DNA from 3 places in the Streptomyces doebereineriae genome. Region 2 is predicted to be linked to each of the others. Evidence: riboswitches for the same ligand, from Rfam matches in the RefSeq annotation. Region 2 holds a riboswitch; each other region holds the start of a gene.

What was found. Region 2 has a riboswitch for S-adenosylmethionine ahead of thrC (threonine synthase). Riboswitches for the same ligand answer to the same signal wherever they lie in the genome.
Region 1: linked by a shared signal. The riboswitch ahead of RNB18_RS23770 (amino acid ABC transporter permease) and the one ahead of thrC (threonine synthase) in region 2 are both predicted to bind S-adenosylmethionine.
Region 3: linked by a shared signal. The riboswitch ahead of RNB18_RS53780 (putative leader peptide) and the one ahead of thrC (threonine synthase) in region 2 are both predicted to bind S-adenosylmethionine.

What each region holds. Positions count from the first base shown of each region.
Region 1 covers NZ_JAVREZ010000008.1:116,094-126,330, reverse strand. The annotation lists gene RNB18_RS23800 (acyltransferase) at 1-83, opposite strand, end outside; gene RNB18_RS23795 (zinc-dependent alcohol dehydrogenase) at 219-1,235, opposite strand; gene RNB18_RS23790 (IclR family transcriptional regulator) at 1,253-2,068, opposite strand; gene RNB18_RS23785 (IlvD/Edd family dehydratase) at 2,119-3,831, shown strand; gene RNB18_RS23780 (putative leader peptide) at 3,974-4,096, shown strand; gene RNB18_RS23775 (glutathione S-transferase C-terminal domain-containing protein) at 4,150-5,016, shown strand; SAM riboswitch class IV at 5,082-5,191, shown strand; gene RNB18_RS23770 (amino acid ABC transporter permease) at 5,527-6,510, shown strand; gene RNB18_RS23765 (amino acid ABC transporter ATP-binding protein) at 6,507-7,286, shown strand; gene RNB18_RS23760 (transporter substrate-binding domain-containing protein) at 7,339-8,361, shown strand; gene RNB18_RS23755 (GNAT family N-acetyltransferase) at 8,402-9,157, shown strand; gene RNB18_RS23750 (putative leader peptide) at 9,154-9,300, shown strand; gene RNB18_RS23745 (LLM class flavin-dependent oxidoreductase) at 9,383-10,237, shown strand, end outside.
Region 2 covers NZ_JAVREZ010000014.1:112,402-122,638, reverse strand. The annotation lists gene RNB18_RS33740 (1-phosphofructokinase family hexose kinase) at 1-230, opposite strand, end outside; gene nagA (N-acetylglucosamine-6-phosphate deacetylase) at 309-1,520, opposite strand; gene RNB18_RS33730 (ROK family protein) at 1,520-2,464, opposite strand; gene RNB18_RS33725 (ABC transporter substrate-binding protein) at 2,540-3,841, shown strand; gene RNB18_RS33720 (DUF3263 domain-containing protein) at 3,875-4,108, shown strand; gene otsB (trehalose-phosphatase) at 4,123-4,965, opposite strand; gene RNB18_RS33710 (alpha,alpha-trehalose-phosphate synthase (UDP-forming)) at 5,176-6,582, opposite strand; gene RNB18_RS33705 (glucosyl-3-phosphoglycerate synthase) at 6,678-7,622, opposite strand; SAM riboswitch class I at 7,760-7,918, shown strand; gene thrC (threonine synthase) at 7,936-9,219, shown strand; gene RNB18_RS33695 (ubiquitin-like small modifier protein 1) at 9,267-9,542, shown strand; gene RNB18_RS33690 (cold-shock protein) at 9,986-10,192, shown strand.
Region 3 covers NZ_JAVREZ010000010.1:111,968-122,204, reverse strand. The annotation lists gene RNB18_RS27715 (LLM class flavin-dependent oxidoreductase) at 1-535, opposite strand, end outside; gene RNB18_RS27710 (DUF1684 domain-containing protein) at 579-1,403, opposite strand; gene RNB18_RS27705 (ABC transporter ATP-binding protein) at 1,400-3,115, opposite strand; gene RNB18_RS27700 (ABC transporter permease) at 3,097-4,023, opposite strand; gene RNB18_RS27695 (ABC transporter permease) at 4,020-4,979, opposite strand; gene RNB18_RS27690 (ABC transporter substrate-binding protein) at 4,983-6,605, opposite strand; gene RNB18_RS53780 (putative leader peptide) at 6,791-6,877, opposite strand; SAM riboswitch class IV at 6,941-7,050, opposite strand; gene RNB18_RS27685 (MFS transporter) at 7,065-8,525, opposite strand; gene RNB18_RS27680 (winged helix-turn-helix transcriptional regulator) at 8,631-9,017, opposite strand; gene RNB18_RS27675 (LUD domain-containing protein) at 9,132-9,761, shown strand; gene RNB18_RS27670 (TauD/TfdA dioxygenase family protein) at 9,984-10,237, shown strand, end outside.

The DNA.
Region 1 (10,237 bases), on a different contig from region 2:
TGGGCCAGATCCCAGATCGTCGTCCCGTCGCCGATCGCCGCTGTCTCGTCGACCTGGGCGGTCGGCTGCACCTTGAAGTTCACCGGGCTGAACCCTTCGTCTCGTCGATCATGTCCGGTCGTCGAACATGTCGACGGTGTCGTTGACGGACCGAGTCTGATCACCGCGCCGACGGAATGCCAGCCTCCGTTCGTGAGTCGTCCCGAACGGCGGCGGACTCAGACCAGGCCGGGATCGACGTGGATCTTCGGACCCGGACCGGCTCCGGGCGGGCGCTCGCCCGCGAGTACGGCGCCGATCGCGTCCAGCGCCACGGTGGCGGCCACGAGCGGCCTCGGGTCGACGACCTTGTCGGCGTACGCCTTGATGGTGGCGTCGAGCCCGGGGGAGGCCGACAGCACGCCGATCGCCGTCACGTCCTTCAGGACGAGCGTGCGGGTGTCGATCCTGCTGGGCTCACCGGCCAGCCCGATGTACACGAGCCGCCCGCCCGGTTCGACCAGCTCCTGCGCCAGGGCGGGCAGATGCACCGCGTTGGTGGCGTCCACGACCGCGTCGAACGGCAGGTCCGGCAGGGTGTCCTCGCGCCAGGCGTGCGGGAAGCCCAGCGAGCGCGCGAAGGCGAGGGAGGCTTCGGTGGCGCCCATCAGATGCACCTCCGCACCCGCGGCCCGGGCGAACAGCGCGACCAGCAGACCGATGGTCCCCGGACCCAGCACCAGGACCCGGTCGCCGGCCCCCGCTCCTGTCGCCCGCGCGGCCCGCAGGGCGTTACCGCCCGGCTCGACCAGCGCACCGAGCACCGGGTCCACGGAGTCGGGCAGGACGTGCAACGAGCCCACGGGCACGGCGAGCCGTTCGGCCAGGGCACCCGCTCGGCCGCCCCGGATGCCCACCTCCTCGCGCTGCTCGCAGACATGCTGCCCGCCGCGCCGGCAGCGGCGGCAGGTCCCGCAGCCGAGCATGGTGTCGCCCATGACCCGGCGGCCGATCCAGACGGGATCCACACCGGCGCCGACCGTGCGGACCCGGCCGGCCCACTCGTGGCCCAGCCGCATCGGATAGGCGGCGTGTCCTTGGTGGAGATAGGTCATCGCCCCGGTGAAGAACTCCAGGTCGGTGCCGCACACCCCGACCCGCTCGACGTCGACGACGACCTCGCCGGGCGCGGCTACCGGCGCCGGTACCGACCGGACCGCGAACTCGCCGGGGGCCGTGAGGACGAAGGCACGTATCTCATCCGCGGGGGCGTTCAACGCAGGGGCTCCTTCAGGGGGCCGAGGGCGTCACGGATCTCCTCGACCGCCTCGACCAGCGTCCGCAGCGGAGTCCGGTACGCCAGCGCGCTGACGCTCACCGCCCCGGAGGGAACCGTCGGCGAGGTGCCGTACACGGGCAGCGCGAGGCAGTTGACGCCGGTCTCGTTCTCCTGGTCGTCGAGGGCGTACCCCCGCTCGCGCGTGGCCCGCAGCTCACGGTGCAACTCCGCGGCCGTGCACGGGGTTCGAGGGGTCCGGCGCTCCAGGGGTGCCTCGCCGATCCATTGCCGTACGGCGTCGAGGGTGCCCAACTCGTGGGCGAGCAGCGCCTTTCCGACGCCGGTCGCGTGGGCGGGGTTGCGGCCGCCGACCGTGGAGGTCAGCCGGACGGCGCCGGCGGGCGGGTCGGCCTTGGCGCGGTACACGACCTCGCGGCCGTCCAGGACGGCGTAGTGGGCCGTCTCGCCGAACCGGTCCGCCAGTGCCTCCAGCAGCGGCCGGACACGTACGTGTTCGGGGCGGGCCTCGTGATGGGCGAAGGCCATCCGCAGGAACTCGTCGCCCAGCAGGTAGCGGCCGCGGGAGTCCTGGCCGGCCAGACCGGCCCGGCGCAGGGCGGCCAGGGCCCGGTGCACGGTCGCTTTGGGGCTGCCGATCGCCCGGGTGAGCGCTTCGAGCGAGACCCCGTCCGGGTGCCGGGCGAGTTCCTTGAGCACGGCGAGCACCCGGTCCGATCCCACGAGACGGTCGCCCTCCGCGCTGTCCGTGACGGGGGCTGTCGAAGCGGGGAAGGGCTGCGTATGCTGCATCGCGTTCCGGATAGTAGACCGTCGTACCGATTACCGGAAAGAGTCGAGCGATGGGCCTTCGCAGCGCACAGTGGTACGGGGGACAGGACCGCAACGCCTACATCCACCGGGCCTGGATGCGCCGGGGCGTCCCGGACGACGCCTTCACCGGCCGGCCCCAGATCGCCATCGCCAACACCGCCTCCGACCTCACGCCCTGCAACGCGCACCTGGACGAGGTGGCCAGGTCCGTCCGCGACGGTGTGTACGAGGCGGGCGGCATCCCCCTCGACCTGCCCGTGGTGTCGCTGGGCGAGACCAATGTGCGGCCCACGGCCATGCTCTGGCGCAACATGGCGGCGATGGCCACGGAGGAGATGCTGCGGGCCAACCCCCTCGACGGCGTGGTCCTGCTGGGCGGCTGCGACAAGACGATCCCGTCGCTGCTGATGGCCGCCGCCTCGGTGGACCTGCCCGCCGTGGTCGTGCCCGGCGGGCCGATGCTGACCGGCACCTTCCGCGGCACACCGCTGGGCTGCGGCACGGACGTGTGGCGGCTGTCGGAGGAGGTCCGCGCCGGCACCCTGTCCCAGGAGCAGTTCACCCGCTCCGAGTCCTCGATGATCCGCAGCCGCGGACACTGCAACACCATGGGTACGGCCTCGACGATGGCGCTGGTCGCCGAGGCGCTGGGCACGGTCGTCCCCGGGGTGGCCGGAACGCCCGCGCCGGACAGCCGGCTGCTGGCGGCCGCGCACGGCACCGGGCGGCTCGCGGTGGAGCTGGTGGCCGCCGAGCGCCGCCCGAGCACCTTCCTGACCAAGGGGTCCTTCCACAACGCGATCGTGGCGCTGGCCGCGATCGGCGGCTCCACCAACGCCGTCGTCCATCTCCTCGCCATCGCGGGCCGGCTGGGCGTCGACCTGACCCTGGACGACTTCGACCGCATCGGCTCCCGGGTGCCGGTCCTGGTGGACCTCCAGCCCGCCGGGCGCTTCCTCATGGAGGACTTCCACCGGGCCGGCGGCCTGCTCGCCGTGCTGCGCGAGGTCGCCGACCTCCTGGACCCCGAGGCGCTGACCGTCACGGGCGAGCCCCTGGTGGACCACCTCACCGACGCCCCGATCTGGGACGCGGAGGTGATCAGGACCCGGGCGCGGCCCCTGGTCGAGGAGGGCGGCATCGCCGTCCTGCGCGGCAGCCTCGCCCCCGACGGAGCGCTGATCAAACCCGCGGCCGCCTCACCGCATCTGCTGCGGCACCGGGGCCGGGCCGTCGTCTTCGACAGCATCGAGGACTTCCACGCCCGCGTCGACGACCCGGACCTGGACGTCGACGCCGACTCCGTCCTGGTCCTGCGCGGCTGCGGCCCCAAGGGGTATCCGGGCATGCCCGAGGTGGCCAACATGCCACTGCCCACCAAGCTGCTGGAGCAGGGGGTGCGGGACATGGTCCGCGTCTGCGACGGCCGGATGAGCGGCACCGCGTACGGCACGGTCGTCCTGCACGTGGCCCCGGAAGCGGCGGCGGGCGGACCGCTCGCCCTCGTACGGACCGGCGATGTCATCAGCCTCGACGTCGAGGCCCGCCGTGTCGACCTCGAGGTGCCCGCCGCCGAACTCGCCGCCCGCACCCCGAACGCGGCCACCGTCGAGGGCTTCGCGAACCCGGGGCGGGGCTGGGAGCGGTTGTACGTCGACCACGTCCAACAGGCCGACACGGGAGCCGACCTGGACTTCCTCCTCGGTTCCAGCGGCTCGGCGGTCAGCCGCGAGTCGCACTGACCGGTCGCGGCCGGCGATCCCCACCTCGCCGCCCGGCCGGGCCGCGGACCCTGCCCCTGACCGCCTCGTGGACGCCCTCTTGACGTGCGCCCCGGCCCGATCGACACTCCAGATGGGAATCCTAGTGAACAGGTAGGGAAACATGGGGCGCGTGGAACCGGCCGTCGGCCGAGTGAGCCGGACATCCCGGCCTTCGCCTCTTCTGACCTCCCGCCGCCACATCGATCTTCTTCGGGTCTGCAGCGCCATCAGGCCCCTGGGCTGAGCCCGACGCTTCCGCCGCGTGTACGTCTGCACACCGACACCCCGGGGAGACCCATGTCCGTCACACCGCTCGCCCGCATCTCCGCCACCCACCCGGCCCCCGCGTTCCGGGGCCGGATCGGCCAGGACGCCCGCAGTGGGCACTACGCCGTGCCGCGCCGCTACCGGCTGCACCTGGCCGCCGCCTGCGCTGACGGTCTGCGCATCGCCGTCGTGCACAGCCTGCTCGGCCTTGACGACATCTGTCCCGTGACCCTCCTGGACCCGGTTCCCGACTGTCCCGACGGGGGGCATTCCGCGCTGCGCCCGCTGTACGAGGCCAGCGCGCACCGGTACACCGGCGCGGCCGTCGCACCCGTGCTCAGCGACGACTGGTCGGGACGGATCGTCAGCACCCACGCCACCGACATCACCCGCGACCTGGCCCGGCACTTCGGCGGCGGACGTCCGGCGCTGTACCCGTGCGGAGCGGAGTCGGAGACCGAGGCCGTCGAGCGGATGAGCAAGGGCATCGCGCAGGCCGCGCAGCAGGCCGGGGGGACGGGCGGTGACGACGCGGACCGTGTCGCCGCCCTGCAGCAACTGCTGGACTCCCTGGGCTCGTTGGAGCGCTGGCTGGTGGACCGCGAGTTCCTGATCCGGGATCACATCACCGCCGCCGATGTCGAGTTGTGGGTCACGCTGGTGCAACTCGACACCGTGCACCGCCACCACCTCGACGCCGCCGCGGTGCAGCGCCTCGCCGGCCATCCCGCGCTGTGGGCCTACGCCCGCCGTCTGACCGCCCACCCGGCCTTCGGCACCCACCTCGACCTCGACGGCATCGCCCGCCGGCACCACGCCCACTGCCAGGGCCTGGAGGCCGCCGGGGCCGCCGTACAGATTCTGGACTGGGCCTCGCACGCCGCCCGCACGTCCTGAGGGTTCCACCTGATGGACCAGGATTGACATTCGTTCGGGCAATTGTCTTAACTACGGCCCAGAACGGTCATGAGTGTCAGCGACAAGCCCTGGCTTGCTGACCGGCAACCCTCGCTCCGCGGTGGGGTGCCCCAGGTGACGACCGGACCGGATCACGTTTCGGTAAGCGCGAGGGGCCCCAGGGGCCGGAAGAGCACGGTGACGGACATGTACGCAGTCTCCAGGACGGCCACGCGCCGCTCCCCGAGCTGCGTACAGCCGTACACGAACGTGCTCGTGGCAGACCGGAGCGTCGATCTGCTCCGCGTGAGCAGCGCACTGTGTACCGCACCGGGCCGTGCCCGCTGTCGGGGCTGACATTCCTTCCCAGCCCCCGCGTTCCTGACGAACGCCGCGTTCGCGGTGTGCCGTCGTCCGCCCAGCCCCCGGTGCCCGAGCGTCACGTACTGCCGCCGTAGTACGCCGTGTTCGCCGTGCCCCAGGGGAACCCGACTCCGCCGGAGCCCCCTCATGAGTGAACCCCCAGGTGCCGCCGTGTCCGTCACCGACGCACCGCCGAAGCCCGACGCATCGTCAAAGCCACTCGCAGCGCAGCGAGTTCTGCCGCTGAGGCGACCGGGCCGCTGGATCGCCACCGCCGTCGTCCTGGTTCTGGCGGCCCAGTTCGTCCACGGCCTGGTGACCAACCCGTTCTACCAGTGGGACCGGTTCGGCTACTGGTTCCTGCGGCCGACCGTCCTCGACGGGCTACTGATCACCCTGGAAGTCACCGCCTACAGCGCGGTGCTGGGCCTCCTCGGCGGCATTCTGCTCGCCCTGGCCCGGCTCTCGAAGAGCCCGGTGCTGCGGGCGGTGAGCTGGACCTATGTGTGGGCTCTGCGCTCCATTCCACTGATCGTGCTCCTGCTGTTCCTCTACAACTTCAGCGCCCTGTACAAGACGCTGAGCGTCGGCGTCCCCTTCGGGCCGGCCTTCTTCTCCTTCGACGAGTCCCGGCTCGCCACCGACATGGTCATCGCGGTGATCGGCCTCAGCCTCAACGAGGCCGCCTATGCCGCGGAGGTCGTCCGTGGCGGCATCCTCTCCGTCGACCAGGGCCAGCACGAGGCGGCCTCGGCACTCGGTCTGCCGAAGGGGTACCAGTTCCGGAAGATCGTCTTCCCGCAGGCGTTGCGCTCGATCACCCCGAACTACGTCAACCAGCTCATCGGCCTCATCAAGAGCACCTCGCTGGTCTTCTACGTCTCCCTGCTCGACCTGTTCGGCACCGTGCAGTCCATGGGCTCCACCTACCCCGGAGACATCGTGCCGCTGCTGCTGGTCGCCACCGTCTGGTACCTGATCCTCACCAGCGCCGTCTCAATCATCCAGTTCTACGTCGAGCGGTATTACGCCCGGGGCGCCACCCGCTCCCTGCCGCCGACACCGCTCCAGAAACTGCGTGCCGGTCTCACCGACCTCAAGGCGCGTGTCCGCAGGGAGACCGCGATATGACCGTCACCGACATCACCCCGGTCGCGCTCGAAGTGCACGGCGTGCACAAGTGGTACGGCACCCACCGGGTACTGGACGGGGTCGACCTGACCGTGCGGCCCGGCGAGGTCACCGTGATCCTCGGCCCGTCCGGCTCCGGGAAGTCCACCCTGCTGCGGGTCATCAACCACCTGGAGAAGCCGGAGATCGGCCATGTCAGCGTCAACGACGAGCTGATCGGCGTCCGCCGACAGGGCGACCGGCTGAAGGAGCTCAGCGAGCGCGCCATCCTGACCCAGCGCAGCCGCATCGGGTTCGTCTTCCAGAACTTCAACCTGTTCCCGCACCTGACCGTCCTCGACAACGTGGCCGCCGCGCCGGTGGCGACCGGCAAGCTCGGCAGGGCGGAGGCGCAGGAACTGGCCCGCGAACTCCTCGGCCGGGTCGGGCTCGGCGACAGGACCGGCGCCTACCCCCGGCAGTTGTCGGGAGGCCAGCAGCAGCGCGTGGCCATCGCCCGCGCCCTCGCCCTGCGCCCGGGAGTCATCCTCTTCGACGAGCCGACCTCCGCCCTCGACCCCGAACTCGTCGGTGAAGTCCTCGCCGTCATCAAGGACCTGGCGACCAGCGGCACCACGCTCGTCATCGTCACCCACGAGATCGGCTTCGCCCGCGAGATCGCCGACCGGGTCGTCTTCATCGACGGCGGACGCATCGTCGAGCAGGGCCCGCCCTCCGAGGTCCTGGACCGGCCGCGGCACGAGCGGACCCGGGACTTCCTGAGCAAGGTCCTCTGAACCCCTTTCCCCCAACTCCTCACCCCTTTTCTCCCAACTCCTAAGGACAGCCATGCCCATTCACCCCTCCCGACGCAGCCTGATACGCGGCATCACCGCGGCGACCACCGTCGCCACCCTCGCCGGCGGGCTCGCGGCCTGCGGCGGTGACAGCGACGCCGCCACCGGGACGACCGACAGCGCCGGCACGGTGACCGTGGGCCGGTTGTCCAACGGCGCCGCCAAGGAGACCGCGCTCAAGGTCGCCGAGGTGAAGTCCATCAGCGCCGAACTGCCCGCCGCCGTGAAGAAGAGCGGCAAGCTCGTCATCGGCTCCGGCACCCTGCCCTCCGGTTCCCCGCCGCTGGGCTTCGTGGGCAGCGACCAGAAGACCCTCACCGGCTCCGAGACCGACCTGGCCCGCCTGGTCGCCGCCGTCCTCGGCCTGGAACCCGAGGTCAAGCGGTTCACCTGGGAGAACCTCTTCGTCGGCATCGACAGCGGCAAGGTGAACGTCGGGTTCTCGAACATCACCGACACCGAGGAGCGCAAGCAGAAGTACGAGTTCGCCTCCTACCGCAAGGACGACCTCGCCTTCGAGACGCTCAAGACCTCGAAGTGGACCTTCGACGGCGACTACGAGGCCCTCGCGGGCAAGACGGTCTCGGTCGGTGCCGGCACCAACCAGGAGCGGATCCTGCTGGAGTGGCAGGCCAAGCTGAAGAAGGAGGGCAAGAAGCTCACCATCAAGTACTTCCAGGACAGCCCCAGCATCTACCTGGCCCTCGCCAGCGGCAAGATCGATGCCTACCTGGGCCCCAGCCCCAACTCCTCCTACCACGTCACCCAGACCGCGAGCACGCCCAACGCGACCCGCATCGCGGGCCAGTACTCCGGTGCCGGCGAGACGCTCCAGGGCCTGATCGCCGCGACCGCCAAGAAGGGCAGCGGCCTCGCCAAGCCCCTCGCCGACGCGATCAACCACCTGATCGACAACGGTCAGTACGCCAAGTGGCTCACCGCGTGGAACCTCTCCAACGACGCCGTCTCCAAGTCGGAGGTCAACCCGCCCGGTCTGCCGCTCGACAACTCCTGACCCGTCCTCGGCGAACCCGGTAGGAAAGGACTCCGCCTCCGTGGCCCAGCAGACCGACTTCCGCGCAGGCGGAGCCTTCTCGAGACCCACCGCGCACGACACATCCGTCCTCGACAACGCCGTATGGGCCGCCCTCGACGGCCCGCACGCCCACCTCGCCGAACGCGTCGGCCGCGCCGCCCGCTACCCGGACGACGTCTACGCCTTCGCCGCCCTCGCCGATCCCCGCGACCCGGCCGCCTGGGCCGACCTGCTCACGCTCGTCGGCCCAGGAACCACCGTACGGATCAAGCCCGTTGAGACGGTCCCGGCCGGCTGGGAGATCGTCGGCGGGGGCGTGGGCGTCCAACTCGTCGACACCGCGCTGCGCGCCGAACCGGCCCCCGAGGCGGTACGGCTGGGCCCCGACGACGTACCCGAGATCCTGGACCTGGTCGCCCGCACCAAGCCGGGACCCTTTCTCAAGCGGACCATCGCACTAGGCACCTATCTCGGCATCCGGGACCAAGGGCGGCTCATCGCCCTGGCCGGCGAACGGCTCCGCCCGCCCGGCTGGACCGAGATCAGCGCGGTCTGCACCGACCCCGCGTACCGGGGCCGGGGCCTCGCCACCCGCCTGGTCCGCGCGGTCGCCGCCGGGATTCGGGAGCGCGGCGACACCCCGTTCCTGCACGCGGCGGCGAACAACACCAGGGCGATCCGGCTCTACGAGTCGATCGGTTTCACCCTGCGCCGCCGCTCGCCCATCGTCCTGGTCCGCAGTCCAGGAACATCCCACCAGGGCCCGGTGTTGTGACTCACGACGAGATCCGCCGGGCGCCGTCGCGCGTCCAGAAGGAGGAGGTGACGGGCGTGATCAGCACACTCCGCTCCGCCCACCTCCACTCCCGGCCCCACATCGATCTCCTGCGCGTGTCCACCGCGCTCTGTTGTTCCTGACCCGTTCAGCTGCCCCAGCCGCCGTGCCCCGACCTCCTGGGGGCCGGCCATCTCGTACGGATCTTCAGGAAGGCACCCACCCGTGTCCCCCTCTTCTTCGTCTCCCTCCTTGCTGCATCTCGCCGTCGCTCTGGACGGCACCGGCTGGCACCCCGCCTCCTGGCGCGAGCCAGAGGCCCGGCCCCACGACTTGCTCACCGCCGGATACTGGGCCGACCTGGTCGCCGAGGCCGAGCGCGGCCTGCTCGACTTCGTCACCATCGAGGACGGCCTCGGCCCGCAGTCGTCCCATTTCCTCGACCCGGACGAGCGCACCGACCAGGTCCGCGGCCGGCTCGACGCCGTTCTGATCGCCTCGCGCATCGCCCCGCTCACCCGGCACATAGGCCTGGTCCCGACCGCGGTGGTCACCCACACGGAGCCGTTCCACCTCTCCAAGGCCATCGCGACCCTCGACTACGTCAGCACCGGCCGCGCGGGCCTGCGGGTCCAGATCACCGCGCGACCGGGCGAGGCCGCGCACTTCGGCCGCCGCACCATCCCCCGTATCGAGGCCTACGACAGTCCCGAGACGCAGGAACTCGTCACCGACCTCTTCGACGAGGCCGCCGACTACGTGGAGGCCGTGCGCCGGCTCTGGGACAGCTGGGAGGACGACGCCGAGATCCGCGACGCCGCCACCGGCCGCTTCATCGACCGGGACAAGCTGCACTACATCGACTTCGAGGGGAAGCACTTCAGCGTCAAGGGTCCCTCCATCACGCCCCGACCGCCGCAGGGCCAGCCGCTCGTCACCGCCCTCGGGCACCAGACCGTCCCCTACCGGCTCATCGCCCGCCAGGCCGACGTCGGTTACATCACCCCGCACGACACCGGCCAGGCCCGCGCCATCGTCTCCGAGATCCGCGCCGAGCAGGAGACGGCCGGCCGTGCCGAC
Region 2 (10,237 bases):
AGGCCCGGAACGGCGGTGAGCCGGTCCTGGACCATGCGGCCCGTGGCGCCGCCCGTGAAGCCGGTGACCGTCACCTCGTGGCCGAGCGCGGCCAGCACCCGGGCCACGTTCAGGCCCTTGCCGCCGGGGCGTTCGGTGACCTCGGTGACCCGGTGGCTGGTGTGCGGCCGCAGCGACCGTACGCGATAGGTGATGTCGAGAGCGGTGTTCAGCGTGACCGTGAGGATCACCTGGGCCGACCTCCCCCGAGAGACAGAATGTGCCCGTCCAGTCTCCCAGGACGGCACCGGCCCCAACAGCGGGACATGTCAGCCCAGTTGGGGATCGACCACCCATTCCCCTCGGCGCATGACGCCTTTGAGGTCGAATTGATGGTCGAGGAGGACCAGGTCGGCGTCCTTGCCGGGCTCCAGTGAGCCGATGCGGTCGGACATGCCCAGCAGACGGGCCGGGTTGGCGGAGATCGCCGCGACCACGTCCTCGAGGGGGAGCCGGTCGACGGTCACCGCCCGCTTGAAGGCGCGGTCCAGGGTGAGCGTCGAGCCCGCGATCGAACCGCCCTCCACGAGCCGGGCGACTCCCTCGCTGACCTCGACCTCCAGGGGGCCGAGCATGTAACGGCCGTCGCCGAAGCCGGCCGCGTCCATGGCGTCCGTGATGAACGCGACGCGGTGTGCCGCCGCGTGGTGGAACGCGAGTTGCAGCGAGGCCGGGTGCAGATGCGTGCCGTCGTTGATCAGCTCGACCGTGATCCGCTCGTCCTCCAGGAGGGCGGTGATCGGGCCCGGCGCGCGGTGCCCGATCTGCGGCATCGCGTTGAAGAGGTGCGTGGCCACGGTGGCGCCCGCGTCGATGGCCTCGACGGTCTGCTCGTACGTCGCGTCCGTGTGCCCGATCGCCGCGATGACGCCGTGTTCGGCGAGGAGCCGTACGGAGTCGATGCCGCCGGGGAGTTCGGTGGCGAGCGTGACCATCTTCGCCTGTCCGCGAGCCGCGTCGACCAGCTTGCGGACCTCCGCAGGGTCGGGGTCGCGCAGGAGGTTCTCCGAGTGCGCGCCCTTGCGGCAGGGGGAGATGAACGGGCCCTCGAAGTGGATGCCGGCGATGTCGCCCTGCTCGGCGAGTTCGCTCAGCAGGCCGGCTCGCTGGGCGAGGAAGTCCATGTCGCCGGTGACGGTGGAGGCGACGAGGGTGGTGGTGCCGTGGTTCCGGTGGGTGCGGATGCCGGTGACTACGTCGTCTGCGGTGCCTGAGGTGAACGAGGCTCCGCCGCCGCCGTGGTTGTGGATGTCGACGAAGCCGGGGACGAGCCAATGTCCGGTTACGTCTATGGCCTGGGCGTTCTCCGGGGCGGCGCCGACGATTCGGGGGCCGTCGACGATCACTCGGCCGTTCTTGACGGTTCCTGTGGGGAGGACGACTGTTGCGCCGGACAGGATGAGGGGGGCCTTGCCGGTTGCGGGGTGCCGGTTCGTCGTGGCTGGTCGCGCAGTTCCCCGCGCCCCTGGCTGGGTTGCCATCAGCGAGTTGCCTCCGAACTGTTCGTCTTGTTGAGGAGATCCCAGGCCAGAAGGCCTGCACCGAGGCAGCCCGCCGTGTCGCCCAGGGCCGCCGGGACGATGGTCGGGAGCTTCTGGAAGGTGACCCGTTGGCGGACCGCCTCCCGCAGGGGTGTGAACAAGGTGTCCCCCGCTTCCGCCAGGCCGCCACCGATGATCAGGGTGCGGGGGTCCAGGAGGGTGAGGGCGGTGAGCAGGCCGTCGGCCAGGGCGTCCACGGCGTGCTGCCAGACCTCCCGGGCCTTCGGGTCCCCGCCGTCCACCGCCTTCGCGCAGTCCGCCGCGTCCGCCTCCGGGTTCCCGGTGACCGAGGCCCAGGCCTCGCTGACCGCCGCCGCGGAGGCGTACCGCTCCAGGCAGCCCCGTTGGCCGCATGGGCAGGGCGTGCCGCCCGGGCGTACGACGATGTGGCCGATCTCGCCCGCGAAGCCGTGGGCGCCCGACTCCACCCGCCCCGCGATGCCGATCGCGCCCGCGATGCCGGTGCCCAGGGGGACGAAGAGGAAGCGGTCGGCGCCCTTGCCCGCGCCGATGCGGCCCTCCGCGAGGCCGCCGGTGCGGACGTCGTGGCCGAGGGCGACCGGGACGCCCCCGAGGCGGTCGGTGAGCAGCCCGCGCAGCGGGAGGTCCCGCCAGCCCAGGTTGGCGGAGTAGGCCGCGATGCCCCGCTCCTCGTCGACGATGCCGGGCACGGCGACGCCGGCCGCGAGCGCGGGGGCGCCGAGGTGCTCGATGCCGTACGCGCGCAGCTCGGCGGCGAAGTCGAGGATGCCGTCGACGACCGCGTCGGGGCCGCGGTCGCGGCCGGTCGCCCGGCGGGCCTGGTGCAGGAGTTCGCCGCCCGCGCCGACCAAGGCCGCCTTCATCCCGGTGCCGCCCACGTCGAGGGCGATGACATGTCTCACGGAGACAGTGTGGCCCTTCGACCCGCAAGAGGTCTAGTCCACTCACGTGGTGTAGACCTTACGTCGGAGATATGTATGACTTTTCGAAAGTTTTTGAACGTGAGTGTGGGGCGGTTGTCGGTGCGGCGGCGCAGGACGGGAACGATCGCGGCGGTGTCCGCGCTGGGCATGACGGCGGTCCTCGGCGGCTGCGGGCTGGGGGCCGGGTCGGACGAGGTGACGCTGAGGCTGGTCGCTGCCGACTACGGCGACAGCTCGGCCAACAGCTCCCAGAAGTACTGGGACAAGCTCGTCAAGGAGTACGAGGCCGAGCACTCCGGCGTGAAGATCGACGTCAGCGTGTACTCCTGGACCGACGTGGACCGCAAGGTCAAGGAGCTGGTCGACGCCGGGAAGGCACCCGACATGGCGCAGATCGGCGCGTACGCCGACTACGCCGACAAGGGGCTGCTGTACAAGGCCGACGACCTGATCGGGATCCGGGAGCAGGCGGACTTCGTCGCGCAGCTGGCCTCGGCGGGGCGGATCAACGGGATGCAGTACGGCATGCCGTTCGCCGCGTCCACTCGGCTGCTCTTCTACAACAAGACCCTCTTCGCCGACGCGGGGCTCACCCCGCCGACGACCTGGAAGCAGCTCGCCGCGGATGCCGAGGCGCTCAAGGCGGACGGGGTGAAGTACCCGTACGCGCTGCCGCTCGGTCCTGAGGAGGCGCAGGCCGAGACCATGCAGTGGCTGCTGAGCGGGGGCGGCGGGTACGTCGACTCCGTCGGGACCTACGGCATCGACTCCGGCGAGAACGTCACGACGCTGACCTGGCTCAGGGACGACCTCGTCGGCAAGGGGCTGACCGGGCCGGTCGCGCCCGAGAACCTCAACCGGGCCGCCGCGTTCTCGGCGTTCGCCGCCGGGGACGTCGGCATGCTCAACGGGCATCCCTCGCTGATGAAGACCGCCGCCGCCAAGGGGCTGAAGTTCGGGATGGTGCCCATGCCCGGGGCCCACGGGGAGACCAAGAACTCCATGGGGGTCGCCGACTGGATGATGGCCTTCAAGCAGAACGGGCACGCCGAGCAGGTCGGCGACTTCCTCGACTTCGTGTACAGCGAGAAGAACGTGCTCGCGTTCTCCCGCGAGTACGACCTGCTGCCGGTGACCAACTCCGCGTCCTCGGTCATGAGCCGGGCCTCGCGGGACTCCGACCTCAAGCCCTTCCTCGACGCGCTGCCCGACTCCGAGCTGCCTCCGGTGGGCAAGACGTCCTGGGCCTCGGTCAGCGCGGCCGTGAAGAAGCAGATCGGGTCGGCGGTGAGTTCGGGCGGGAGCCCTTCGGAGGTGCTGCGCGCGCTGCAGCTGACCGCGCAGAAGGCGGAGTAGTCGCTGTCAGTGGCGGGGGTTACGGTTCCGGGCATGGAGCATCCGGAGCTGGACCGCAGGGAGCGGGACATCCTCGCCCTGGAGCGCCGCGGCTTCCCGGGCCCCGGCGCCAAGGAGCGGGCCATACGGGAGGAGCTGGGGCTGGCGCCGGTCCGCTACTACCAGCTGCTGAACGCCCTGCTGGACGACGAGCGCGCCCTGGCCTTCGACCCGGTGACGGTGAACCGCCTGCGCCGGGTCCGGGAGGCGCGGCGGCAGGAACGCTGAGGGCCGGGTGAGGGTCAGGTGAGTCGTTCCGCCAGGGCGCGCAGCAGGCCCACCACGCCGCCCGGGCCGTCCACCACCAGGTCCGCCCGTTTGCGCAGTTCCGTCACCTCGTCGCTGCCGCTGCACACCAGGAGGCCGGGGGTGCCGGTGCTGCGAAGGTCGTCGACCGCGGAGAAGGCCGGGAGGTCACCCAGGTCGTCACCGCCGTAGAGGACGGACGTGGCGGACAGTTCGCGGACGTGGGTCAGGAGGGCCACGCCCTTGTCCATACCCGGGGGGCGCAGTTCCAGGACCAGGCGGCCCGGCTCGACGATCAGGCCGTGCCGGCCGGCCAGGTCGGTGAGGGGGGCGCGCAGGGCGTCGAAGGCGGCCTGGGGGTCCGGGGCCCGGCGGGTGTGGACCGCCACCGCCCGGCCGCCCTTCTCCTCGATCCAGGCGCCCGTTCCGTCGAGGAACTCCGGCAGCTCGGCACGGACCGCGGCCACGCCCGGGTGCGGTTCGGGCGCCGTGACCTCGCCCGTCACCGCGTCCCAGCGTTCCGCGCCGTAGTGGCCGAGGACCGTCAGGTGCTCCAGGCCGGGGACGCCCGCGAAGCCGCCGTAGCGGACCGCGATCTCGGCCGGGCGGCCGGTGATCACCGCGACGGAGGCCACCTTCGGTGCCAGGGCGGCGAGGACGGCCACCGCCTCGGGGTGCGCCCGCGCCTGCTCCGGGTCCGCCACGATCGGCGCCAGCGTCCCGTCGAAGTCGAGCCCGATGACCGCCCGCTGCGGCTCCGCGAGAATCGCCCGCAGCCCGTCCCGCCCGGCGGGCGTCGCCGGGCTCGGCAGGGCGCCGGGGTCGGTGTGGCTGCTCATGGGGTACCTCTCCGCGGGGTGAAGTGGGGGCAGTCGGGTGGTCGGGGCATCGGTCAGTGGCGCAGTCGGCTGGTGGCTGGAGGGCCGGGTGGCCGGGTGGTCTGGTTGGCACGGTCGGCCAGTCGCCTGACCGGCGCAGTCGCTCAGCCGGTCACCGGGGTCGCCCGCTCACGGCGCCAGCCGGTCACCGGGGTCGCCCGCCCACCGCGTTCACCTGCTCACCGCCTTCAGCGCGTTCAACTGGTCCAGGAACCACTGCGCCGGCGGCAGTGCCGTCGCCGCCGCGGTGAGCCTCTTCGCTCGTTCGGCCCGTTCGTGGGCCGGCATCGTCAGGGCCTCGTGCAGGGCCGCCGCCGTCTGTTCCACGTCGTACGGGTTCACCACGATCGCGTCGTCGCCCAGCTCCTCGTACGCCCCGGCCTCCCGCGACAGGACCAGCGCGCACCCCTCGTCGGACACCAGCGGCACCTCCTTCGCGACCAGGTTCATGCCGTCCCGGATGGGGTTGACCAGCGCCACGTCGGCCAGCCGGTACGCGGCCAGCGAGCGGGCGAAGTCGTCCTTGACGTGCAGCACGACCGGAGTCCAACCCGGCGTCGCGTACTGGGAGTTGATCTCGTCCGCCAGCCGCTGCACCGAAGCCGTGTAGTCCCGGTACACCGCCAGGTCCTGCCGCGACGGATACGCGAACGCCACGTGCACGACCCGCTCCCGCCATTCGGGCCGCGACTCCAGCAGCCGCCGGTAGGCGAGCAGGCCGCGCACGATGTTCTTCGACAGTTCGGTGCGGTCGACCCGGACGATCGTCTTTCGGCCCGCGCCGATCTCCTCGCGCAGGGCGACGATGCGCTCCTCGACGTCGGCCTCGTGGGAGCGGGCGCGCAGGAAGTCGGCGTCCGCGCCCAGCCCGTGCACCCCGATCCGGGTCTCTCCGAGCCCGTCCGCGAACTCCGTGGCGCACGCCGTGAAGGCGTCCGCCCAGCGGCGGGTGAGGAAGCCGAGCCGGTCGGCGCCCAACATGCCCCGAAGGACCTGGCCCGCGATGTCGTCCGGCAGCATCCGGAAGTAGTCCACCGGCGCCCACGGCGTGTGCGAGAAGTGGGAGATGCGCAGGTCGGGACGGAGCTCACGGAGCATCCCCGGCACCAGACACAGGTGGTAGTCCTGGACCAGGACCGCCGCCCCCTCGCCCGCCTCCTCGGCGAGAGCTTCCGCGAAGGCGCGGTTGTACGTCTCGTACGACCCCCACTGCCGCCGGAACTCCGCGTCGAAGGCCGGCTCCAGCGGGGTCTGGTAGAGGAGATGGTGGACGAACCAGAGGACCGAGTTCGCGATGCCGTTGTACGCGTCCGCGTGCACGTCGGCCGGGATGGCGAGCATGCGGACGCCGTCCTCGCCGACCCCCTGCCGCACCGCCTCGCGGTCGCCGTCGGACAGCGCCGAGCACACCCACAGCGCGCCCGCCTCCGGACCGATGGCCGACAGCCCCGAGACCAGTCCGCCGCCGCCCCGTTTGGGGCTCAGCGAACCGTCCTCCTGGACCGCGTACGAGACCGGGCCGCGGTTGGACGCGACCAGCACCTGGGCAGCACCCTGCACGGAAGACGTGGAAGCCATACGCCACAACCTAGCCCGGCCCGGAAACGCTCAAACGTACGGTTGCGCTCAGTGCGCGGACGTATACGGAACGCCCCGTTCTGTCACCCGGTCGCTCACGCGACCTTACGCTTCGCGTACTCCGCGATCTCCACCATCGGCGGCCGCTCCTCGGTGTCCACGGAGTACGTACGCGGCTCGAAGCCGTCCCGGCCCCGCTCGAACTGGGTGAGGGAGGGCCGGATCATATGGCCGCGGGCCAGCCTCAGCTGGGCGGTGCGGTAGATCGCGGCGGACATCCGGCCCAGGGCCTGCCCGTCCTGGTGACGGTGCTTGCGCACACCGACGTCGACCTGTGCGAGCGCGTCCAGGCCCACCAGGTGCAGAGCGTCGACCAGCATGCCCAGCTCGACGCCGTAGCCGACGGGGAACGGGAGCTGCTCCAGCAACGAGCGCCGGGCCGCGTACTCGCCGCCCAGCGGCTGCACGAAACCGGCCAGCTGCGGCCAGTGCATGTTCAGCAGCGGACGTGCCATGAGCTCGGTGACCCGGCCGCCCTGCCCGGCGGCGCCGCCCAGGGGACGGTCGTACATGCCCTTGACCAGGTCGACCTCGGGGTCGGTGAGCAGCGGGCCGACGATGCCGGAGACGAAGTCCGAGGAGAACTCCTTCAGGTCGGCGTCGATGAAACAGACGATGTCCCCCGAGGTGGCGAGCAGGGAACGCCACAGGACCTCGCCCTTGCCGGGCACGGCGGGTATGCGCGGGAGGATGTCGTCGCGGTGGACGACCCGCGCACCGGCCGCGGCGGCGACCTCGGACGTGCGGTCGGTGGATCCCGAGTCGACGACGACGATCTCGTCGACGAGCGGGACCTGCTGCATGAGGTCATGACGGATCACGGAGACGATGTCACCGACCGTCTCCTCCTCGTTGAGCGCGGGCAGGACAACACTGACCGTCCGGCCCGTGCCCCGCTTCGCCGCCATGATCCTGTGCAGCGGGCGATCGGTCACGGACCAGGAACGCGTGGCCAGCCAGCGCTCGACTTCGTTCAGCACAGTGCGCGGCTCCTCTGCCTTTGATCCATCTCGCGGTTCGGACGTCTCTCTCAACTGTCCTGGCCGTCGGTTACAGTCTTGAACAACGCGGATGACCATCGCATGTCCTGGGTGGCCCGCTGTTCACAACTTCATACCGCTCATCCAGAGGGGCAGAGGGATACGGCCCGATGAAGCCCCGGCAACCCTCCAGTCGGTTCTCGTAGCGATCGCTGACGATCGTTTCCGCGAGGCTCCCGACTCGGGAAGGTGCCAAATCCGTCTCACGGCGAGATGCGTCGTGAGGAAGATGAGGAGAAAGGGCCTCGCCTCCATGGCTGTGCAGACTGTTGCAAGCACCACGAACTCCGTCGATCTGGGTCCCGCCGCGGCGCTGAGCTGCCGCGAATGCGGCCACCGCGTCCCGCTCGGTCCGGTCTTCGCCTGCGAGGAGTGTTTCGGCCCGCTCGAGATCGCGTACGACTTCTCGGCCTACGACACCGAGGAGCTCCGCAAGCAGATCGAGGCGGGCCCCGCGAACATCTGGCGCTACGCCCCGCTGCTGCCCGTCCCCGCGGACGTGGCGGACAAGCCGAACATCAACCCCGGCTGGACCAAGCTCGTCAAGGCCGACAACCTCGCCCGCGAGCTGGGTGTCGACGCCGGCAAGCTCTTCGTGAAGGACGACTCCGGCAACCCGACGCACTCCTTCAAGGACCGGGTCGTCGCCCAGGCCATCGAGGCCGCTCGCGCCTTCGACTTCACCACCCTCTCCTGCTCCTCCACCGGCAACCTCGCCGGCGCCGTGGGTGCCGCCGCGGCCCGGGCCGGGTTCCGATCCTGCGTGTTCATCCCGCACGACCTGGAGCAGGGCAAGGTCGTGATGGCCGCGATCTACGGCGGCGAGCTCGTCGGCATCGAGGGCAACTACGACGACGTGAACCGCTTCTGCTCCGAGCTGATCGGCGACCCGGCCGGCGAGGGCTGGGGTTTCGTCAACGTCAACCTGCGGCCGTACTACGCGGAGGGGTCCAAGACCCTGGCGTACGAGATCTGCGAGCAGCTGGGCTGGCAGCTCCCCGACCAGCTGGTCGTGCCGATCGCCTCCGGCTCGCAGCTCACGAAGATCGACAAGGGTCTGCAGGAGCTGATCAAGCTCGGGCTCGTCGAGGACAAGCCGTACAAGATCTTCGGCGCGCAGGCCGAGGGGTGCTCGCCGGTGTCGGTCGCGTACAAGGCGGGCCACGACGTGGTCCGGCCCCAGAAGCCGAACACCATCGCCAAGTCCCTCGCGATCGGGAACCCGGCGGACGGTCCGTACGTGCTGGACATCGCGCGTCGCACCGGTGGTGCGGTGGAGGACGTGAACGACGAGCAGGTCGTCGACGCGATCAAGCTGCTCGCGCGGACCGAGGGGATCTTCGCGGAGACCGCGGGTGGCGTGACCGTCGGCGTGGCGAAGAAGCTGATCGAGAACGGTCTGCTGGATCCCTCGCTGACGACCGTCGTGCTGAACACCGGTGATGGTCTGAAGACGCTGGACGCGGTGGCGGGTACGGGTCTCACCGCCACGATCCGCCCCAACCTGGATTCGTTCCGCGAGGCCGGCCTCGCGTAGTCGCCGCGGCCGCTGAAAGCCCTCACCCCGACCGGAGGTCCTGAAACATGAGCGTTTCCGTCCGTATCCCCACCATCCTGCGCACCTACACCGGCGGGCAGGCCGAGGTGCAGGCCGAGGGCGCGACCCTCGCCGACGTCATCGCCGATCTGGAGAAGAACCACACCGGTATCGCCGCGCGCGTTCTCGACGACCAGGGCAAGCTGCGGCGGTTCGTCAATGTGTACGTCAACGACGACGATGTGCGCTTCGAGCAGGGGCTGGAGACGGCGACGCCCGACGGGGCCGGCGTCTCGATCATTCCGGCCGTCGCCGGCGGGTGACCGTATGACTGGTCATTACCTTCGGTAACGGTAATTACCGAGTGTTCATCGGATTGCCCCCTCCGCTTGAGAAGCGGAGGGGGCAATTCTCTATGGTTGAGCGCGGTACAGTTGGGGAAGCAGCGGCTTTCTTCTTGCCGCGTGCATATGAGTTCTCGCTCCACATGCGATGAGAAGTAGCCAAAGTGTGCGCGTCTTAAGTGCCTTATGTGTCTTTTATGGGGCCCGACTTGCCCCGAATTCAGGCGAATTCTCACTACATTCCGGACCCCTTCCGTCCAGAATTCTCGTCCGATTGACCTGTTGCAGACGGCAGTTGGACAGATACATTCAGCCGCGGTCGACGCGTTCCGGCGCACGCCCCCAACCATGTGGGGGGTGAGGTCTGACCCGGATCCACGAAGTGTGGATCCGTGCAAGGGCCAGTAATAGGGGAGTTAGGCATGGCTCAGGGCACCGTCAAGTGGTTCAACGCGGAGAAGGGGTACGGCTTCATCGCGGTCGACGGTGGTGCGGATGTATTCGTCCACTACAGCGCGATTCAGATGGACGGCTACCGCACCCTTGAAGAGGGCCAGCGGGTCGAGTTCGAGATCTCGCAAGGTCAGAAGGGGCCGCAGGCGGACATGGTTCGCCTGGCGACCGGCTGAAGCACGCGCCGGGTAACAACAGCGTCGTTCTTCTGTTCTTCTTCG
Region 3 (10,237 bases), on a different contig from region 2:
AGACCCGGTCCACCAGGCCGGGGCTGTGCGGCTGCAGGCGTGGCCGCTGGGTGTTGCCCGGCGACTGGATCACCGTGTCCGGGCCGCCGAGGTAGTCGCCGCGCAGGTTCTCGACGACCCGGGCGATCCTGCCGTAGGACAGGTCGAAGCCGCGCCAGTCCCCGTCGTACACCAAGTCGCCGAGGAGTTCGGCGTGCGGCATGCCGGTGCTGAAGCCGACCTGCAGCCGGCCGCGGGACAGCACGTCGGCCAGCGCCAGGTCCTCGGCGAGGCGGAACGGGCTTTCGTACCCGATCGGGATGACCGCGGTCCCCAGCTCGACCCGCTGGGTGCGCTGGCCGGCCGCGGCGAGGAAGACCGCAGCCGAGCCGACACCGTGTTCGAGATGGCGTTGCCGGATCCAGGCGCCGTCGAAGCCCAGCCGTTCGCCGTACTCGAACAGCTGGAGCGTCTCCTCCAGGCCGGTGTACGGGTCGCCGTCGGCGAAGTTGCCCGGACTGAGAAAGGCAAGCGAGCTGATCGTGGGGGTACTCATTCGGGGTGCGTCCCTCTCTGGTGATCCCGGTGGCGTCGGCTGGTCAGGACCCGCCGCGCTCGCGGGGGATCTTTTCCCCTGCCTCGACCGCCACGGGCAGCCGGTTCTCGGCCGGGGGCAGTGGGCAGGTGGCCAGGTCGGTGTAGGCGCACGGCAGGTTCGCCGCCCGGTTGAAGTCCAGGACGACCGTGCCGTCGGCGGCGGGCGGGTCGAGGGCGAGGGCCCGGTTGGCCGCGTAGGTGGTGACCCCGGAGGTCGCGTCGGTGAACAGCACCAGCAGACTGCCCGGAGCGTGTCCGGGGAACGCGGTCAGTGCCAACTCCCGTCCGTCCAGCTCGAATTCGATCCGGCCCGGCGCGTCGTACACGTGCTCAAGGCCTTCGACCGCGGCACCCACGGTCGTGGGCCGCGGCTCGTCGAAGGCCGTGTAGCGGCCGGTCACGGCCCAGCGGGGATGCGGGGCATAGGCGGGCGTGCCGGTGAAGGCGGAACGCAGAGGGGTTTCCGGGTGCCGAGGACGCACGATGTCGTGTCCGCCGCGCTTGGCCACCTCGATCACCGCGTCGTCCCAGACCGCGTTCACCCCGCCGCGCTCCGGGAGCACCCCGAAGCGGTGCTCGCCGCGCACGGGGGTGCCGTCGACGACCAGTTCCTCGCCGTCGTCGAGGACCACGACGACCCCGTCGGCGCCGGTCGACCAGGCGCCCGGAGCGTCGGGGAAGCGCTGCGGCTCGTCGCTGAGCCAGTGCAGGCCGGTGATGGCGAGGAACCCGTGGGGGTCGGCGAGTCGTGCCTCCTGCCTGGTGTGCCACTCCTGCCAGTCGCGGGTGAAGGCGGACAGGTCTGCGGTGGTGTCCTGAACGGTCATGCGTGCTCCTTCGTTTCCAGGGGCTCGGATGCGGTCCTGGGGTAACGGCCGCCGGGGATCGCCGCGAGCAGTTCGCGGGTGTACGCGTGGCGGGGCCGGGCGAACAGGTCTTCTGCGGTGCCCGTCTCGACGATGCGGCCGGCCCGCATGACGGCGACGTGGTGGGCGATCTGGCGTACGACGGCCAGGTCGTGCGAGATGAACAGGTACGCCACCCCGGTGTCGGCCTGCAGTTCGGCGAGCAGGTCGAGGACCTGGGCCTGGACGGAGACGTCGAGGGCGGACACCGGCTCGTCGCAGACGACCAGGTCGGGGGAGAGTGCCAGGGCGCGGGCGATCGCGACGCGCTGCCGCTGGCCGCCGGACAGCTCCGCCGGGCGGCGCTCCAGCGTCGACGCGGGCAGCGCCACCCGATCGAGCAGTTCCCGGGCCCGGGCCAGCCGGGAGGCGCGGTCGCCGACCTTGAAGGCACGCAGCGGCTCGGTGATCACCTCGCCGATGGAGAACCTCGGGTCCAGCGAGGCGTACGGGTTCTGGTAGACGAGCTGGGCCCGGCGTCGCAGCTGCCGCGCCGGTGCCCCGCGCGCGGTCGTGACATCGGCGCCGTCGAACACGATGCGTCCGGCGGTCGGGTCGGTCAGGCGGAGCACCAGGCGGGCGGTGGTGGACTTCCCGGAGCCGGACTCGCCGACCAGGGCCAGCGTGCGGCCCCGGTGGAGGGTGAAGCTGACGTCGTCGACCGCGCGCAGCGTCCCGGAGCCGGGCAGGCGGAACTCCTTGACCGCACCCTGGACCTCGACCAACGGCGCCGTCCCGGGAGCGGACGGCGTCGTGACCGTGGCTCGGGGGCGGGCCGTGGCCAGGCTCGGCGCGCTGGCCAGCAGCCGCCGGGTGTATGCGTGCTGCGGGTTGTCGAGGATGTCGCGGGTCGGACCGGCCTCGACAACCCGGCCCTCGGACATGACCACGATCCGCTGTGCCCGGTCGGCGGCCACGCCGAGATCGTGCGTCACCAGCAGCACCGCGGTGCCGGACTGTTCGGTGAGGTGCTGCAGGTGGTCGAGGATGACCCGTTGCACGGTGACGTCCAGGGCGCTGGTCGGCTCGTCGGCGATGATCAGCTTGGGTTTGCCGGCGATGGCGACGGCGATGAGGGCACGCTGCCGCATTCCGCCGGACAGTTCGTGCGGGTACTGCCGGGCGCGGGTGGCCGCGTCGGGCAGTCCGGCCTGCTCCAGGATGGCGACCGCGTCCGACGGGGCGGACCGGCGGGTCGTCAGCTGGTGGATGCGCAGCACCTCGGCGACCTGCTCGCCGATGCGTTTGACGGGGTTGAGCGACACGGTGGGGTCCTGGGGCACCAGGCCGATCCGTGCGCCGCGTACGGTGCGCAGCTCGCGTTCGGACAGCGAGGAGAGGTCCTGGCGGCCGAAGCGGACGGTGCCGGCGTCGATGCCGCCGTTCGCCGCCAGGAGCCGGATGATCGCGTGCGCGGTCGTGCTCTTGCCGGATCCGGACTCGCCGACCACCGCGGTCACCTGGCCCGGCCACACGTCGAGGTCCACGCCTCGCACGGCCTGCACAGTGCCGCCGCGGGTGCGGTACGACACCGACAGGCCCCGTACCTCCAGCAGCGGTTGCGGTGTGTTCGTCACATTCCCACCCGTTCCGGGTTCGTCCGTCGTGGGGCCGGTCATCGCTGTCGGGACCATTCGCCGTCCAGGGCTCGCGCGATGCGGTTGGTGGCCAGTACGGTCGCGGCGATCGCCAGGCCGGGCAGTGCGGTGAGCCACCAGGCGTTGCCCAGGTAGTTGCGCCCGTCGGAGATCAGCGTGCCCCATTCCGGTGCGGGGGGCGGTGCCCCGTAGCCGAGGAAGCTCAGCGACGACACTGCGAGGACCGAGGTGCCGAAGTCGAGGGTGGCCAGGACGATCACCGGGCCCGCCGCGTTGGGCAGTACGTGCCGGCCGAGGACTGAGTACCAGCGGGTCCCGCACGAGCGCGACGCCTCGACGAAGACCGCCTGCCGTACCCGCAGCACCTCCGCGCGTGTCACCCGGGCGAAGGCGGCGACGCTGGCGGCCCCGACCGCGACGGCGACCTTGACCGTTCCGTAGCCCAGCGCGGTGACCAGCGCCAGGGAGAGGAACAGTGCCGGGATCGACAGCAGTACGTCGACGAAGCGCATCAGTACGTCGTCGACCCAGCGGCCCACGAAGCCGGCGACCAGGCCGAGCAGGCCACCGACCACGAAGGCGACCGCCACCGCGATCAGCGTGGCCTTGAGTGACAGCTGCGCACCGTGCACCACCCGGGAGAACAGGTCGCGTCCCAGTTCGTCGGTGCCGAACCAGTGTGCGCCGCTGGGGCCGCGGAAGTTCTGCGACGGCACCCCGTGCAACGGGTCCTGGGAGGTGAACAGACCCGGCCGGAACGCGGCCAGTACCACGAGGACCACGATGAGGACCGATGCCAGCAGGCCGGGCCGGCGCACGAAGAAGCGCAGGACGCGCCGCAGTTCGAGACCTTCTCCGGGACTCGGGTCGGGGCCGGGTTCGACGGATCGTGCGGGGCCGAGCGCGGCGCCGGTGGCGACGTCGTCGACGAGGGGCTGGGTCATGCCAGGCTCCCCTTCCTGCCGGAGGCCACGACGATCCGCGGGTCGAGCAGCGGATAGACGAGATCGACGATCAGGTTCGCCAGCACGAAGATCAGCGCTCCGAACACCACGACTCCCTGGACCAACGGGATGTCCTGGGCCGTGACCGCGGCGGCCGTCACCCGGCCCAGGCCGTCACGGGAGAACACGGTCTCCACGACCACCGAACCGGCGATCAGTTGCCCGGCCAGCAGCCCGACGACCGTCAGCGCCGGCAGTGACGCGTTGCGCAGGGCGTGCCGCAGGTGGATCCGCAGCCTGCCCGCGCCCTTGGCCCGCGCTGTCTCCACATAGGCCTGATCCAGGGCCGTGAGCAGGCTCTTGGCCAGCACCTGCGCCACCAGCGCGCCGGTCGGGAGCGCCAGCGTCAGCGACGGCAGCACCAAGCCCGGCAATCCGTCGTTGCCGAACGCGGGGAACCACCGCAGCCGGAAGGAGAACAGCTCGACGAGCAGCAGCCCGACCCAGAAGGTCGGCACAGACACGCCCAGCGGCGGCAACGACAGCAGCAGTTGCCGCAGCCATCGCCGCGAGGTGTAGGTCGCCAACACCGCGAGAGAGCCGCCGAGGACCACCGCGAGCAACAGCGCCGTGCCGGTCAGCGTCAGGGTCTGTGGAAGTGCGTCGCTCAGGGTCGTGGTCACCGATCGGCCGGTGGAGACCGAGTCGCCGAAGTCCCCGCGTACCGCGTCGCCGAGGTGGTCGGCGTACTGCACCAGCACCGGCTTGTCGAAGCCGTACTCGTGTCGGAGCCTGGCGAGCTGCGCCGGATCGACCTGCCCCGAGTCCGCTCCGGCGCCGGCCATCGCCGACACCGGATCACCGGGGAGGAAATCCAGCACCAGGAACGAGACCGTGTAGGCCGCCCACAGCACCCCGAGGGCCTGTGCGAGGCGTTTGATCACATAGCGGCGCATGCGTCAGCCGATCCAGGTGTCGTGCAGCTGGATCCGGCTGGAGGCCTCGAAGTCGAGGTCGTGCACCTTCTTCGCCACCCCGAGCTGGGTCTGCAGCTCCACCACCGGCACGATGTACGCGTTCTTCACGATCAACTGCTGTGCCTGGTCGACCAGTTGCTTGCGCTTGGCCGCATCGGTGGTCGCCGCCTGCTGGTTCAGCAGCGAGTCCAGCGGGCTTGCGGGCAGGTGGTAGAAGTTGGCCAGCCGGGTGGAGTACTGGCTGCGCAGGATGTCCGGGTCGGCGCGGGTCAGGTTGCCCCACCCGGCGTCGAAGTCACCGGACTGCAGCGTCGCGGCGAGCTGGCTGATCTGCCGTTCCTTGAGCGCGACGTCGATGCCGACGGCCTTGAGCTGCTGCTGGATCAGCTCCAGCGCGGGCTGGTTCGTGGCCGCATTGGCGAACCACGTGACGGCCAGGCTCAGTCTGGTGCCGTTCTTCGTCCGGATGCCGTCGCTGCCGGTCTTCCAACCGGCCGAGTCCAGCAGCGACTTCGCCTTCGCCGCGTCGTAGGCCAGAGCCGAGCCGAGGTTCGCGTAATCCGGCGTGGTGTGCGCCAGGATGCTGGTGGCCGGCTGCGTGCCGGTCGGGAACACGGCGTCGACGATCTGCTGCCGGTCGATGGCGAACAGGATCGCCTGACGCACCTTCACGTCCTTCAGCAGCGGCCGGGAGTTGTTCAGCCCCAGGTTGAACACGTTGCCCGGGTTGGCCCGTCCCAGCAGGCTCACCTGGCCGCCCTTGAGCGCCGCCTCGTCGGCCTTGCCGACGCTGCTGATCGCGTCCACCTGGCCGGACTGCAGGCTGCCGGTGCGCACCCCCGCCTCGGGCACCACCTTGAACACCACCTTGTCGAGGTACGCCTCGCCCTTCTTGGTCCACAGCGAGGAACCCCAGTCGTACTTGGCGCGCTTGGCCAAGGTGATCGACTGGTTCTGGACGTAACTCTTCAGCGTGAACGGGCCGCTGCCCACGATCCCCTGGCTGCACTTCTGTTGCGGGGACTTCTTCGCGCTCGCCGACGATTCGATGCCCAGTGAGAACGTGGAAGTGGCCTGGAGGAACTGGGCGTTGGGCTGCTTGAACTTCACCCGCACGGTGAGCGGGTCGACCGCGGTGGTGCTCTCCACGCCGCTCAGGTATCCCTGGGCCAGGATTCCCAGGGCGCCGAGCTTCGGTACCGCGTCGAAGTTGTCCTTGACCACCTGCGCGGTCAGCGGTGTTCCGTCGCTGAAGGTGACACCGGATCTGAGGTGGAAGGTGAAGGCCTTCGTGTCCGGGCTGATGTCCCAGCTCTTCGCCAGCCACGGCACGATCTTGCCGGTCTTGGGATCCTGGTCGGTCAGGGAGTCGACGACCTGACGCAACGAGTAGATGGTGTCGTTGCTGCCGACCTGCTGCGGATCCACGCAGCCGGCGTCGGAACCCACCGCGAACGTCAGTGTGCCGCCGGGCCTGGCCTGACCGCCGTCGTTGCTCGAGCTGCTGCCGCTGCCGGACGAGCATGCGGTCAGCAGCACACTGGTTGTCAGGAGCGCGGACAGTGCCGCCCATCGGGCAGAGCGGGAATCCGGATGAGATATCACGGAACGAGGTCTCCTACTCGAAAGCCGACACGCACGTTCTACGCGCGCGGGCATGGAGATGAGGGGATGGTGTTGCTCACGAAAAGAGCCGCACTGTGTGAGAGCGCTGAGAGGGAAAGGGCTCAGGAATTGCCGCGCGTGTCAAAGACAGCGGTGAGCGGCTTCAGCCAGTCGACGGGACGCAGTCAGCCATGACACAGGCAGCTGGTGATGCGCTGCAGGTCGATGTGGCGTCGACGGGAGAAGCGGGGGAGAGTCGCGGAAGCCGTCATGGAGAGACTCGAGACGCTGCTGTGCCGCACGCTCACTCCTCCATGTCGGGCCCCTGCCGCGGGGCCTCGCGCTTGCCGGGTCGGCGACCCGGCCGGGCTTTCACCTGGAGCACCCCACCGCGTCGGAGGGTTGCCGGTCAGCAAGCCAGGGCTTGATGCTGACACTCAATGCCATTTGAAACTTTATCTATCTCCGACGTAATCCGTCAACGGGGTGCGGGTGTCCTGGCCCGGGGAGCTGAGGACGGGGTCGAGCCGTGAGGTGCGGACGCAGCAGTGACAGGACGGCGGCCGCGGTGAGCAGACCGGCACAGAGGAGAGTCGCGTGTGCAAATGCCGTACGGGGGCCGCCGGTTGATCCCGACGTACCGTGCAGATAGCTCCCGGAGACGGCGCTGAGGGCGACGGCCGCGGCGATCCGCTGGGCCATCTGGAGAATGCCACCGGCCACTCCCGCGGCCTCGGCCGGAGCGTGCTGAAGGACCAGGGCCTGGTTGGGGGAGACGGTCAGCCCGGCGGCGGCACCGGACAGGAGTTGAACGGCGGCGAGCAGCAGAGGGAGCGCGGTGCGCGGCGCGGTGAGGGCGACGGCCGCGCCGCCCAGCAACGTGAGGATTCCCAGGGCGAGACCGACGGTGACGGTGTGCGGTCCGAGACGGCGCACCACGCGCCAGGCCACGGCCGAGGTGACTCCCATGGCCACGGCGGATGGGAGGGTGACAAGAGCGGCGGTGAGCGCGGACAGTCCGAGACCGCTCTGCAGGAACATGGTCAGGACCAGCGTCGCCGCCAGCGAGGAGCCGAAGGCGGCCATCGCGATGGCTGTCCCGAGCGTGTACGGGCGCGAGCGTGGGAGTGAAGGGTGCACCAGCGGAACCCGTCCGGATCGCATGCGCAGACGTTGTCCGAGAACCAGGCAGCAGGCCAGTCCGACCGCGGTGACGGCCCACAGTGCCGCACCCTGGGCGCTGCCCGGTCTGCTGATGAAGGGCAGCATCAGGGCCAGGGTGAGCGCACCGGCCCAGATCAGTCCCCACCAGTCGAGCCGACTGCGTCCGACCGTCCCCCGTGCCTTCGGGAGCCAGCGGAACGCGAGCCAGAGGGTGACCATCCCACAGGGCGTGTTGAGCAGCAGGCACAGCCTCCATCCCAACTCAGGGCCGCAGGTCGCGACCAGGGCGCCGCCGAGCGCCGGTCCGAGCGCCGCGGCGATGCCGCCCGTGACGGCGTACAGGCCCAGTGCACGCGCCCGGTCCAGGCCGCTGAAGACGTCCTGAAGGGTGCCGATGACCTGGGAGTTGACCAGACCTGCCCCGGCGCCCTGCACCAGCCGCGCGGCGATCAGCAGGTCCGGTCGCACACCGGTGGCGGCCACCGCACCGAAAAGGACGAAGGCCGACAGCCCGACGAGGAACAGCCCTTTGCGCCCGCGCACGTCACCGAGGCTGCCGCCCGGCACCAGCATCAGGCCGAAGGTCAGTGAGTAACCGGCGACGATCCACTGCACATCGGTGGGACCCGCCTCGAGCGACTGACGCAGCGCCGGCACAGCGATGTTGAGGACCGACTGGTCGAGAAGAGTTGTGACCCCTGCCGCCATGCACACCATCAGCACCCGACGGGCGGCGCGATCTTCTCCCGGGAGCATGCGGACATGGTCACACCGGTGGCCGGCCCTCGTCCCCCGTCACGGCGTCCTGTTCGCAGAACGGAAACACCGCGTTCGCAAGCGATGAGGACAGGGAGGCGCGCCTCAGGTGCGGGTGTCGTACGCGTCCCGGGCCTTGTCGATGTCGTCGATGTGGGTCAGAGCCCAGTCGAGGAGCGTGCGCACCGTGTCGAGGAGCGTCCGGCCCAGCGGGGTGAGCTCGTAGTCGACGCGGGGCGGCACGACGGGATGCACGGTTCTCGAGATCAGGCCGTCGCGCTCCAGAAGACGCAGGGTCTCGGTGAGCATGCGCTGGCTGATACCGGGGACGGCGTCCTTGATCTCGGTGAAACGCCTTGTGCCCGGGCCGAGTTCGTGGATGACGGTCAGCGACCATTTGGAGCCGACACGGTCCAGGACTTCACGGACCCGGCAGGTGGTGTCGTCCCGCCCCTTCAGCACCCTCGTGGGATCGGCATCGTGGGTGGCCATGGTTCCCTCCGGCTCACTGAGGCAGTAAAAAGTGCCGTCTTCCGCGGCCGGCCCAGGGTTTCGCAGACTGATGCCAGTTACCAGACGGACCCGACGCCCTCGCCGGAGGACCCCATGACCGCGCCCGCACCCGTAGTCGACGAGACCTTCGCGAAGCCCGCCGACGAGGCCCAACTGGACCGTGCCGCCGAAGCACTGCGCGACCACAACTACATCGTGCACCTCGTCGACACCCTGACCGACGCCCGCGAACTCGTCCTCGCGCTGGTCGCGCGCGACCAGACAGTGTTCACCGCGAGCAGCGAGACACTGCGCCTGTCCGGAATCACCGAAGCGCTCGACGAGTCCGGCGACTTCACCTCCGTGCGGGCCGCCTCGGGCAACCTGGGCGACGACGTGTATGCCCAGATCCGGCTCGGGGCAACGCCGGACGTCGTCGTCGGCAGCGTGCACGCGGTCTCCGAGGACGGATATCTGCTGGTCGGCTCTGCCAGCGGCAGCCAGCTCGCCCCCTACGCGTCCGGAGCCCGCAAGGCGATCTGGGTGGTCGGCGCACAGAAGATCGTCCCGGACATGGCGACCGGGCTCCGCCGCATCCACGACTACAGCCTGCCCAAGGAATGGCGCCGGCTGCAGGAGACCTACGCCCAGACCTCCTTCATCGGCAAGATCCTCATTCTGGAGCGCGAGGCCTTCCCCGAGCGCGGTGTGGTCGTCCTCGTCCGCGACACCGTGGGCTTCTGACGCCTGCCCGGAAGATTCATGCAGCTGCAATGATCCGTCTCGGGCTCGCCTGGTAGACATGGTGGGGTGGGCATCCCAGTGCTGCTGTACCGCAGGTTGTACGTGGATCTGGCACGCGTCGACGCGTCCGCGTGTCGCCGCGTCTGACGTCGCCTTCATCTGTCAGGTGAGAGGTGACCGCAGCGCGAGACCCCCCGTACGGCAGCACACAGAGGGAGAGCCATGAGCACTGTCGCCAGCCACGAGATCCGACGGGCCGGACCGCGGTTCGGTGCGGAGGTGACCGGCATCGACCTGAAGGCCGGAATCGACGACCGGACCGCCGAGGAACTGCGCCGGGCGTTCCGGGACCACAAAGTGCTGGTCTTCCGCGACCAGCACCTGACACCCGGTCAGCACGTCGAGGCCATCCGCGTGTTCGCGGAACCGTTCGACCACCCGACCGCCGTGAAGGACCCCGCCGATCCGCTGGTCTA